DNA from 3 places in the Candidatus Nitrospira neomarina genome. Region 3 is predicted to be linked to each of the others. Evidence: riboswitches for the same ligand, from Rfam matches in the RefSeq annotation. Region 3 holds a riboswitch; each other region holds the start of a gene.
The links. A riboswitch is a leader RNA that binds a small molecule or an ion and turns the genes downstream of it on or off. The one in region 3 is predicted to bind cyclic di-GMP.
Positions count from the first base shown of each region.

Region 1 (3,266 bases), 2.4 Mb from region 3:
CTGACTGTCACCGTGCCGGAGACGGTGCCCGCGCTTGGGGCCGTCAGCGTGACCGTCGGGGCGGTCGTATCTGCCGGCGTATTGCTCACCGTGACCGTGACGGCTGCGGCGGTTTTCGAATTGCCCGCGGCATCGCGGGCAATGGCCGTGAGAGTGTACGAGCCATTCGGGACGGTGGTGGTATTCCAGCTGGTGCTGTAGGGATTGGTCGTATCTTCGGTCCCGAGGTTGGCGCCCTGGAGGCGGAATTGCACGCCCGCGACGCCGACATTGTCGCTGGCGCTGGCACTGACTGTCACCGTGCCGGAGACGGTGCCCGCGCTTGGGGCCGTCAGCGTGACCGTCGGGGCGGTCGTATCTGCCGGCGTATTGCTCACCGTGACCGTGACGGCTGCGGCGGTTTTCGAATTGCCCGCGGCATCGCGGGCAATGGCCGTGAGAGTGTACGAGCCATTCGGGACGGTGGTGGTATTCCAGCTGGTGCTGTAGGGACTGGTCGTATCTTCGGTCCCGAGGTTGGCGCCCTGGAGGCGGAATTGTACGCCCGCGACGCCGACATTGTCGCTGGCGCTGGCGCTGACCGTCACCGTGCCGGAGACGGTGCCCCCACTGGGAGCCGTCACCGTGACCGTCGGGGGCGTGGTGTCCGCTATGGAGCCACCCTCTGATTTGACGAGAACGGAATACATGCTGTAGGCACTACCGGCATTGCCCCCGAGGGTAATGGTGCCAGCGGGGAAGGACCGCACAAACAGGCGGTGGGTAGTATCCGAGGTCACCAGATTCGCGCCGGTATCCGTAAAGGTGCTCAACCACGATGGTTTTTGGATGAGACGCACGTCATGGGCGACAGACACCGACACAGGTTGATTGACCGTAAAGCTCAGAAAGGAGGCATTGGTCGCCCCTTTGTCCGCATTGGCGGTTTGGATATACGCGGCTCCCTGCACGTTAGTGGGAACCGTCGTAAAGGTATAATTGCGGTCAATATAGACGGTGCCCCCAGCTTGGAGGCTTGTTCCAACCACGTATGGTTGTTCACTGGCGACGGTCAGATTGGAAATAGTGAGTCCTGAGGAGGGTGGTGGCGTGCTGGTATTGCTCACCGTGACCGTGACGGGTGCGGCGGTTTTCGTATTGCCCGCGGCATCGCGGGCGATCGCGGTGAGGGTGTAGGCGCCATTCGGCACGGTGGTGGTATTCCAGCTGGTGCTGTAGGGATTGGTCGTATCTTCGGCGCCGAGGTTGGCGCCCTGGAGCCGGAATTGGACGCCGGTGACGCCGACATTGTCGCTGGCGCTGGCGCTGACCGTCACCGTGCCGGAGACGGTGCCCCCACTGGGAGCCGTCAGCGTGACCGTCGGGGCGGTCGAATCTGCGGGCGGTGTACTTGTGGGTATAGTAATTGTTGCTTCTGTCGAGGGAGTGCTTTCATTTCCTGCTGTATCAAAGGCGGTCGCAATAAATCCATAGGTTGTGCCTCCACTGAGCCCGGAAACGATGGTTGAGGGGGAGGATGGATTATTGGGAAATCCTGAAAATACGGGTTGTCCAAAATTTTGAGAAGATAACGTCCGTTTGTAAATTTTATATCCTGCTAAATCCGATTCGGTATTTGCATTCCAGGTTAGTTGGATAGAGGAGGCCGAATACGCGGGGCTAACGAACAACCCGAAGAGGAGAAGCGCAAGGTGTGCCGTATGCGCGATTACGAAACCCAAGGTGGTGGTTGGTCGGATCATACTCTTCTCCTTGTCGTATTCGGATCGAAGTCCGCATTTTCTCCTCCCCCTATGGATTAGGTCTTCCTTCGGTAGCCGGACGATCAGGCGATACTACCTGACTCCTGGCATTGCGGCCCTACTTCACAGTAGGTGTGCCCTTTCGGGAAGAGGATTGTTTGAACTAATGGGTGGTCAAAGTCTGTATCCCTTCATTTTTGATTTTTTCGCACCTCTAAACGGTCTGGCGAACATTTCGGAGAAGTAAGGAAAAACTTTAGAGAGAATTAGGATGACGAGGCGATTGGTCAGAAATTTTAGAAGAGCAAACACGAGAAATTATAAAAACCGAACAAAAAGGCCATCGAAATAATGAAATACTTGAACGCATTTTTTTTGGAAATTCCATCCGTTCATTCTAAAAAAATATATATCATTAGGGTTCTCTGCGAATTGAAAATCGATTGAAACTTTCAATTCGGTCAAAATGTGATCATTTCAATGCTTTCTCTACCATTGGGAAGATGTAGGAGATGAAGGGACGTGAAGTGTAAATAAGAAACTTGGAGCGGCTGGTTCTTTGGCATTTTGAGGAATGCCCGCCTGCTGTGGAATATGTGACTTCGAGCAATCCAATGGGTGAAGGTTTCCCCTTACACCTTATGAAGGGGAATGCTAATGGTTGCAGTTAGCGATGAAGCAAGGAAAACGACTAATGGTTCCATGAAGTGGTTTCAGGCTGTTAACTATGCGGATTGATTGGTTGGCAACAATTCTGTGGGCTGATCCGAATACCCCTACAAACATTTTGGGAATCAAGGTAACCATTTTCGGGGTCGTGGGAAGGGGGAAGAAGATCTCTCCCTATTCACGGGAAAGCCTATCCTCGGTAGGGGATTTCTGCCGACAGCAAGCAGGAATAACCTGTTTGACGGGAGATGGGCTCCTGATTATTCATGCCATAGCTGCTGTGAGGAAAAGAGATTTCTTCTAATGCTTGAAAACACCCCTTGCCACAACAAGGGTAGGATGATGAAGTCAAAATTTATGGGGAAGGCGATATTGGGGAGAAAATTTCCCCTAGAGAGGGGTTTATTCCTGGTGGAGAACCGGATAGGAAGCATGTTGTTGGTGAAGGAGATTGACGTGAGGTTTAGTCCGTTCGACAGTTTTCTTTCCATTGCCAGTGGTTGGAGTCGATGATTTATCCCCTTTCCCCTTTTTAGTACTTATTCTGAGGAGTCCATTCGCTGGGATAGTCCACAAGCCCAATCCAGATAAGCGTTTTTGTGTTTTTCTACAATCCTGTTTTACTGAATTTTCCAGTCTGTGGAAGCGGCACCCGGAAAGCCGGTCGAGGTGATGGTCACCCCGTTCATTAGCCATACCGCCACTGCGCCATTGGTGTTGTTGCGCCAGATGACGTCAGCCTTGCCATCCCCATTCACATCGTGAGCTCCTGCTATCTGCCATGCAACCGACACCGCCCCCGGGAAGGCGGAAAGGGCAATCCTCGTCCCATTCATGACCCATATGGCGGTGTTG
Region 1 is NZ_CP116968.1:2,273,374-2,276,639, reverse strand. Features, by position in the region: gene PQG83_RS09920 (Ig-like domain-containing protein) at 1-1,742, opposite strand, end outside; cyclic di-GMP riboswitch class I at 1,810-1,891, opposite strand; gene PQG83_RS09915 (FG-GAP-like repeat-containing protein) at 3,032-3,266, opposite strand, start outside.
Region 1: linked by a shared signal. The riboswitch ahead of PQG83_RS09920 (Ig-like domain-containing protein) and the one ahead of PQG83_RS20185 (fibronectin type III domain-containing protein) in region 3 are both predicted to bind cyclic di-GMP.

Region 2 (3,266 bases), 910 kb from region 3:
CTCCCCGTCTGGCTAGACGGACCGAGGCCCTTGACCGCCTGAAACATTGGTTCCCTCGACGTCAGGTCAATGCGTTGCAAAGTACCAGGATTAAAACCAGAGACCATGTCATTATCGTGGGTTATGGCTTAAATGGCAGGAATCTTGCCAGGGTTTTAGGTGATATGGAGATTCCATTTGTGGTGCTGGACGTCAATCCTGATGTCGTGCAGGCTGATAAAAAAGGACCAGGCACCATGCTCTATGGGGATGGGACAAATCCCAGAGTGTTGACTCAAGCCGGAATCATAATGGCGCGAGTTCTCGTGGTAGCTACCTCGGACCCTTTTGGCGCGCGCCGAATTGTTCAACAAGCACGACAACTGAACCCCTCTCTTCATATTGTCGTACGAACACGATACTTAAAGGAATTGCAGGACCTCCAAGAACTAGGAGCCAATGATGTCGTTCCGGAAGAATTCGAAACATCAATTGAGATTTTTGCCTTAGTTCTTCGTACCTATCAGACGCCGAAGGACAGGATTCAAGATAAAGTTGAACAAATTCGTCGTGAGGGGTATCTCCTGCTCCGGAGAGGGGAGCTACCTGAGTTAGCTCACCATCTGCGTGGCGGAACATTGGCTGATGTGCAAGTCGATACCTGCCGGGTGGAATACGACTCTCCCGCTTTGGGGAAGCCATTGACCCAGCTGAATATCCATGGACGGACAGGCGCATCGGTGATTGCGATTACACGGGGTGGCGTGACGCAATCCAATCCTTCTCGCGAAACCATTCTGGAGCCAGGTGATGTCCTCGTCCTTCTTGGTGCGCGTGAGCAAATCCGTAAGGCCATTGCCCTGCTCGTGGATGTCAAAATGTGAAAGGCTTGGTCTCCCCCAGGCCTGATTGGACGGCGGGTGAGCCCTTATGGTCACTTCCTCCACACAATCATTCCGTCCACTGACCATGGTTTTTGTTCTTCAGGCGTAGAACGTGGCTGGCGTGAACGTCTTCGTATGTTCCGTCTGGGTTTTCGTTGAAGGAATGCTTCGCCAACGGATCTTTGCGTGTTCCAAACCAGAGGGCCTCGTCCAACAAAGTTCGAGCCTTCACGCCTTGCGCACGTCTCGAGGATGTGGACGAAGACCCGTCAAACGGGCCGTGCAAGAACGATCATGATTGGACGGCAAGTGCCAGAAGAATTCTCCAACCTCCCCTGCCTGGGTCATGCTTAAAGGCTTTTGGGGATCCACCGATAAAGCCCGTGAAGTCAAGAAAGTCCGTGTCTTCTCACATTCAAGAGCGAGTTTGGATCATTCGAACGAAGATGGCATAACACAGCGTAAACGAGTGGCCTCTTTCCGATAAAGGCAAACCCATTGTGAAGTGGGGACGCAAAGCCACGGGTCAGAATTTCTGATAGCCGGGTTACCGAAGAAAGGGAACGTGCGGGACTGGGGCCTCTGTTTGTGTGCGAAGGAGGTATCCCATGTCCGATGTTCGTGCGGGGAGTCGTCTCAAAAGGTGTCTAGCGTGGTGTCTACTTGGCAGTTGCCTCCTTTTTCTCCCGCCGGGGGCACAAGCCGCCACCAGTAATTCGGCCACTCTCCAATGGACTGCCAATCAAGAGGCCAATTTAGCGGGGTATCGGATCTATCGAGGAACCAACCCCGGGGTCTATGGGGTTCCCACGACGGTCGGGAAGATCACGACCTATCAATATACCCAATTACTCACGGACAAAACGCACTATTTTACGGTTACCGCGTTCGATGCCTCGGGCAATGAAAGTCTTCCCTCTCCCGAGGTGAAAAAATATATCGCCCCGTCCTCCCCCTCTTCCGGTACTTCTAGTCCGCCGCCGTCCTCCTCACTCAGCATATCGAACCTGACCGTTGCCAGTGGCGCAACGTATATGGTGTCCGCGGCCGGCCTCCAAGCCGGGGGAAGGGTATATCGCGATCGCGCCTATACATTTACCACGGTCCCTACGAGTGTGCAGGGCGCGGCCTATATCCAAACGGCCAATAATGATAAAGCGGCCACGACGACGGCCTTCCTGCGCTTTACGGTGAATCAACCGGTGTCTGTCACGGTGGCCTATGACGTGCGCCTGACACCGAAACCGTCGTGGTTGAGCAGCTTTACCGATACGGGCAAGAATCTGGTGACCTCGGATACGACTCTCCGCCTCTATGCTCGGGCCTTTCCGGCCGGGACGATTACGCTCGGGGGCAACGCCAGCGGGGGGGACGGCAGCATGTATTCCGTCATCGTTCAACCAGCGGAGGGCCCCATTCCCGATATCACGCCTCCCACGGTCGCCCTGGTTGGCATCCAAAATGGGAAGTCCCTGAGTGGCACCGTTACTGTATCCGCCATCGCCACAGATAATATTGGAGTGGTGGGTGTACAATTTCGACTTAATGGGAAAAATCTGGGGGTGGAAGATACGACACTCCCCTTTTCGCAAATATGGAACACGACTGGAGTGGCTCCCGGTCAATATACCTTGACCGCGATTGCCCGCGATGCGGCGGGCAATACCACAAGCTCAGCTCCGGTTACCGGAACCGTCGCCAATCCAATTACGCCACCAACACCTATTTCCACAAACAATCCAACTACAAGCCCATTAGCTATAACCAACCTGACCGTCGCTAGTGGGGCAGCGTATGGGGTGTCCGCCTCCGGCCTTCGCGCCGGAGGGACGGTGTATCGCGATCGCGCCTATACATTTACCACGGTTCCTACGAGTGTGCAGGGCGCGGCCTATATCCAAACGGCCAATAATGATAAAGCGGCCACAACGGCGGCCTTCCTGCGCTTTACGGTAAATCAACCGGTGTCCGTCACGGTGGCCTATGACGTGCGGCTGACTCCGAAACCGTCGTGGTTGAGCAGCTTTACCGATACGGGCAAGAATCTGGTGACCTCAGATACGACCCTCCACCTCCATGCTCGAGCCTTTCCAGCCGGGACGATCACGCTCGGCGGCAATGCCGGCGGGGGGAGTGGCAGTATGTATTCCGTCATCGTTCAACCCTCAGCACCTGGTACCACCACTGTTGCCAATCCAACTACGTCTTCATTGACCATATCGAACCTGACCGTTGCCAGTGGCGCAGCGTATGGCGTGTCCGCCGCCGGCCTTCGCGCCGGGGGGACGGTGTACCGCGATCGCGCCTATACATTTACCACGGTTCCCACGAGTGTGCAGGGTGCGGCCTATATCCAAACGGCCAATAATGATAAAGCGGCCACAACGGCGGCCTTCCTGCGCT
Region 2 is NZ_CP116968.1:3,739,026-3,742,291, forward strand. Features, by position in the region: gene PQG83_RS16125 (monovalent cation:proton antiporter family protein) at 1-863, shown strand, start outside; cyclic di-GMP riboswitch class I at 1,342-1,418, shown strand; gene PQG83_RS16130 (Ig-like domain-containing protein) at 1,472-3,266, shown strand, end outside.
Region 2: linked by a shared signal. The riboswitch ahead of PQG83_RS16130 (Ig-like domain-containing protein) and the one ahead of PQG83_RS20185 (fibronectin type III domain-containing protein) in region 3 are both predicted to bind cyclic di-GMP.

Region 3 (3,266 bases):
GTGCCTCAGGGGTGGGAGATTGCTGACACCAGTGATATCAATGGGGATGGGCGGGCAGATATAATTTGGCGTAACAATCAGACGGGTACGGTGGCGGTGTGGATGATGAATGGGCTCACTATCATGTCGGTTGGCTTTCCGGGCAGTACCTCACTCAATTGGGAAATCCAACATTAAGCAAAGTTAAAAAAAATCTACAACCTTGTGTTTCACCCCACATACCGAAATGTGTCTAAATGGTTGTTTTCTGATACCAGCGAGTTGAAGTGCGAAACGCATGTGAGTGCATTTGGCGGGAGTCTAAAAGCTGGATTGGGATCAAGAGCACCGGTCGTTGTCTTAGTTGTCACGCTGGTGCTGGAATTTGCCTTTTCCTAATGGAAAGTTATTGTTTCCGGGTGCATTCCTTTTAAGCGGTCAAAATATTTCGAGCCATTTGTTGAGATTAGTCCAATTGGGAGGGCATGATTTGGTAATGACAAACATTTTCCCTTATATGTGAGCATGGATATGCTAACGGCCAATGTGAAATGGTGGTGGGCCGCTATGCTTGCGGGCAGCATCTTACTTGCGGTACCTGGGCATTCCGAGATTGGGGCCATCTTAGGCGATGTGGTTGGGCATTTTTTTTCTGCCCTGATCTTAGCCATTGTGCCGATTCTGGGATATCGTCTGTTCTATGAACGGATTGGTGAAAAAGAAATCACATATATCTTTGGTGCCGCTTGGATCTATCTTGTGTTTTCGCAAATGGTTGGATGGTAAGAAACTAACTTTATTGCACTGAGTTTAGTCATTCCCAAGCTTTTTTAAGGATTATCGGCATACCCTCGACAAAAAATAGAAAAGAGGAATATAAGGCGTTTGAAAATTCATCGATGCGGTAGATTGCGAGCCCCCTCCGGTTCAATGCTTGATGTCACTTCTAATCACAATGATGCGTTATCAGTGATCCCTGCAATCTCTTTGAGAGCATTTATCTCGCACGCAAACTTGATTTTGATTACATCACGGGGGAACATAAACAGACCTGTAGATATTAGTAATCATCACGCACGTATTGGCCTCCTGAGCAGAGAAATTTGGGTTACTTTACTGATTCCTTAGGGACCAACTCATGTGAGGCCGATTTTCCTGGCGAGAGGGCTTTGGGAAATCGCCCGGGTTCCCTGTGCTTCAGGTGTAGGTTCATCAGATTAGAGGTTCGTTAACACATTGCGTCTGTATAATCATAAGATTGATTCATGAACCATAGGATTCATTTTTCTACAATTATTTTTGTTTTATTGTGATTAAGGTTTGGCAGGCTTCATGAATTCTTGAGAAATTTGAAGTTTTCTTTCCCAGGATTCAAGGATCTGACAAAGATTCCGATGAAACATCCAGAACTAAAAACGGTTGTATCCTGAAAAAAGCAAACCATCTGAAAGGGTGGGACGCAAAGCTATGGGCCTACGTCTCGGAGTTTGAGATAAGGTTGCCAGGTTGCCAGGCAAGCCACAGAGTCTCCTTGATCATGAGCGGAGTGGCTTCGCTCGGCATGACTCACATGCATAAAGGAGATCTCGTATGTTACACAATCAAGGTTTCTCTCGAATAACCTTTCCCCGAACCCATTCCTTTCCATTTGCATTGAGTGCATTATGGACCGTTGTTGTGTTTCTCTGTCTTTTTTCCTCCAATGCACTGGCGGGAGAAGTCACCCTAGCCTGGAATCCTCCTTCCGCAGAATATGGTGGATTCATTGTCGCCTACGGAACTTCAAGCGGCAGTTATACGGAGACTCAAGATGTCGGAGCTCAGGCCATGTATACGGTGACAAGCCTGAATCCCGGTCAAACCTATTATTTTGCGGTAAAAGCTTACGACCGGGCTCGTAAAATTGAAAGCCCGTTTTCGAACCAGGTGAGTGTTACCTTGCCTATCGGTAATGCGCGCCCTGCCCCTCCTAAGGATGTAAAGGTTTATTGAAATTTGTTTTCTGGGAAAAATGATTACAGATAGATTGTATTTGGATGGGGTGCATCAACGGAAATATCGTAAGCGGTTTTCACACGGGACTTGTGAAGCTGGCTCCGTGATACTGAAGTTTCCCTACCTCTAAGAAAATTTGCAGAACGAGGCTGTTCCGCGAATGTCCTGTTTATCAGGAATTCTTCTCCGGCATTCGTTAAACAATGAATATGAGGACAGGGTCAATGACCTGAAATCTCATGAATATTTTGCGATTTTCTCAAGTCTCACTCCGTCGAGATTTTTGTAAATGTTCTCAAGAAATTTACATGAAGTCCTACATTATCCCTGTATTTAAAACTGAAATCTTCCCGGTAGAGTGTTATGTGTTTCCCCCACCTTTGATCGACTTTATCCTGTAATTTTGGTATTCATCCCCATCTAGAAAAACGGTCTACGAAAAAAACCCTTATACTTCACTTCTACTAAGGTAGAAGGACTGTTTCTAGTGCGGGTTCCTATGGTAAGGTCCACCCCTTGTCAGGGAACTCACCTTGCAATTGACTTAACAGGTTGATGAGGGCACCATAATCTTAGAGTTCGTCATGCCCAAAACTATAGAGCGTTCTTCTGACTCCACCCCCCGCACTTCCATCGAATTGAAAGTAATAAGGTAACTGTAATGATTAATTCCGTATGGCGAAAAACAAGAGCGGTGCGTCTTTCCCCATTTGGCACACTCAGTGAGCGGAAATGGCCGATTGCTCTTATTCTGACTGTTCTCGTTGCCTGTGAGGTATTGTCCCCCGTCGAGGGACAGGCTCAATCTTTTTCTGATATGGGACTGTTTTATTTTACCGGGTCTCACCAGCCTATTCAGAATCGGGGGGGGCTTTTTCGTGAATATATGACGGGAAATGGTTTAGGGGATGGTATCAAAGCCGGTCCGGTCCTACTCCGTCCGTTTTTAGGTGCATCGGAAGTGTATACCGACAATGTCTTTAAGAGAGACACAAATACGAAAAGTGACTTTCTTACGACCATCGCGCCTGGAATTCAGGCGTTCATGCCGTTTGCCGGAGGTAAGCATTCAGTCCTTCTTGACTATCGTGCTGCCCAATTTCTCTACGCAAAATTTACCGAAAATAATGCCCTGGCCCAAGATGCTCTTGGACACGTCAGTTTGAATTATCCGGGTGGTTTAGCCATAGACTTGCAGGGAGGCCATTTAGAAGGGTTTGACCCGAGAGGATCGGAAGTGGATACCCAACAAAGGGATATTACCAAATGGAATGTGAATCAGTTTTTAGGCC
Region 3 is NZ_CP116968.1:4,645,356-4,648,621, forward strand. Features, by position in the region: gene PQG83_RS20175 (FG-GAP-like repeat-containing protein) at 1-177, shown strand, start outside; gene PQG83_RS20180 (hypothetical protein) at 511-765, shown strand; cyclic di-GMP riboswitch class I at 1,404-1,493, shown strand; gene PQG83_RS20185 (fibronectin type III domain-containing protein) at 1,570-1,971, shown strand; gene PQG83_RS20190 (outer membrane beta-barrel protein) at 2,636-3,266, shown strand, end outside.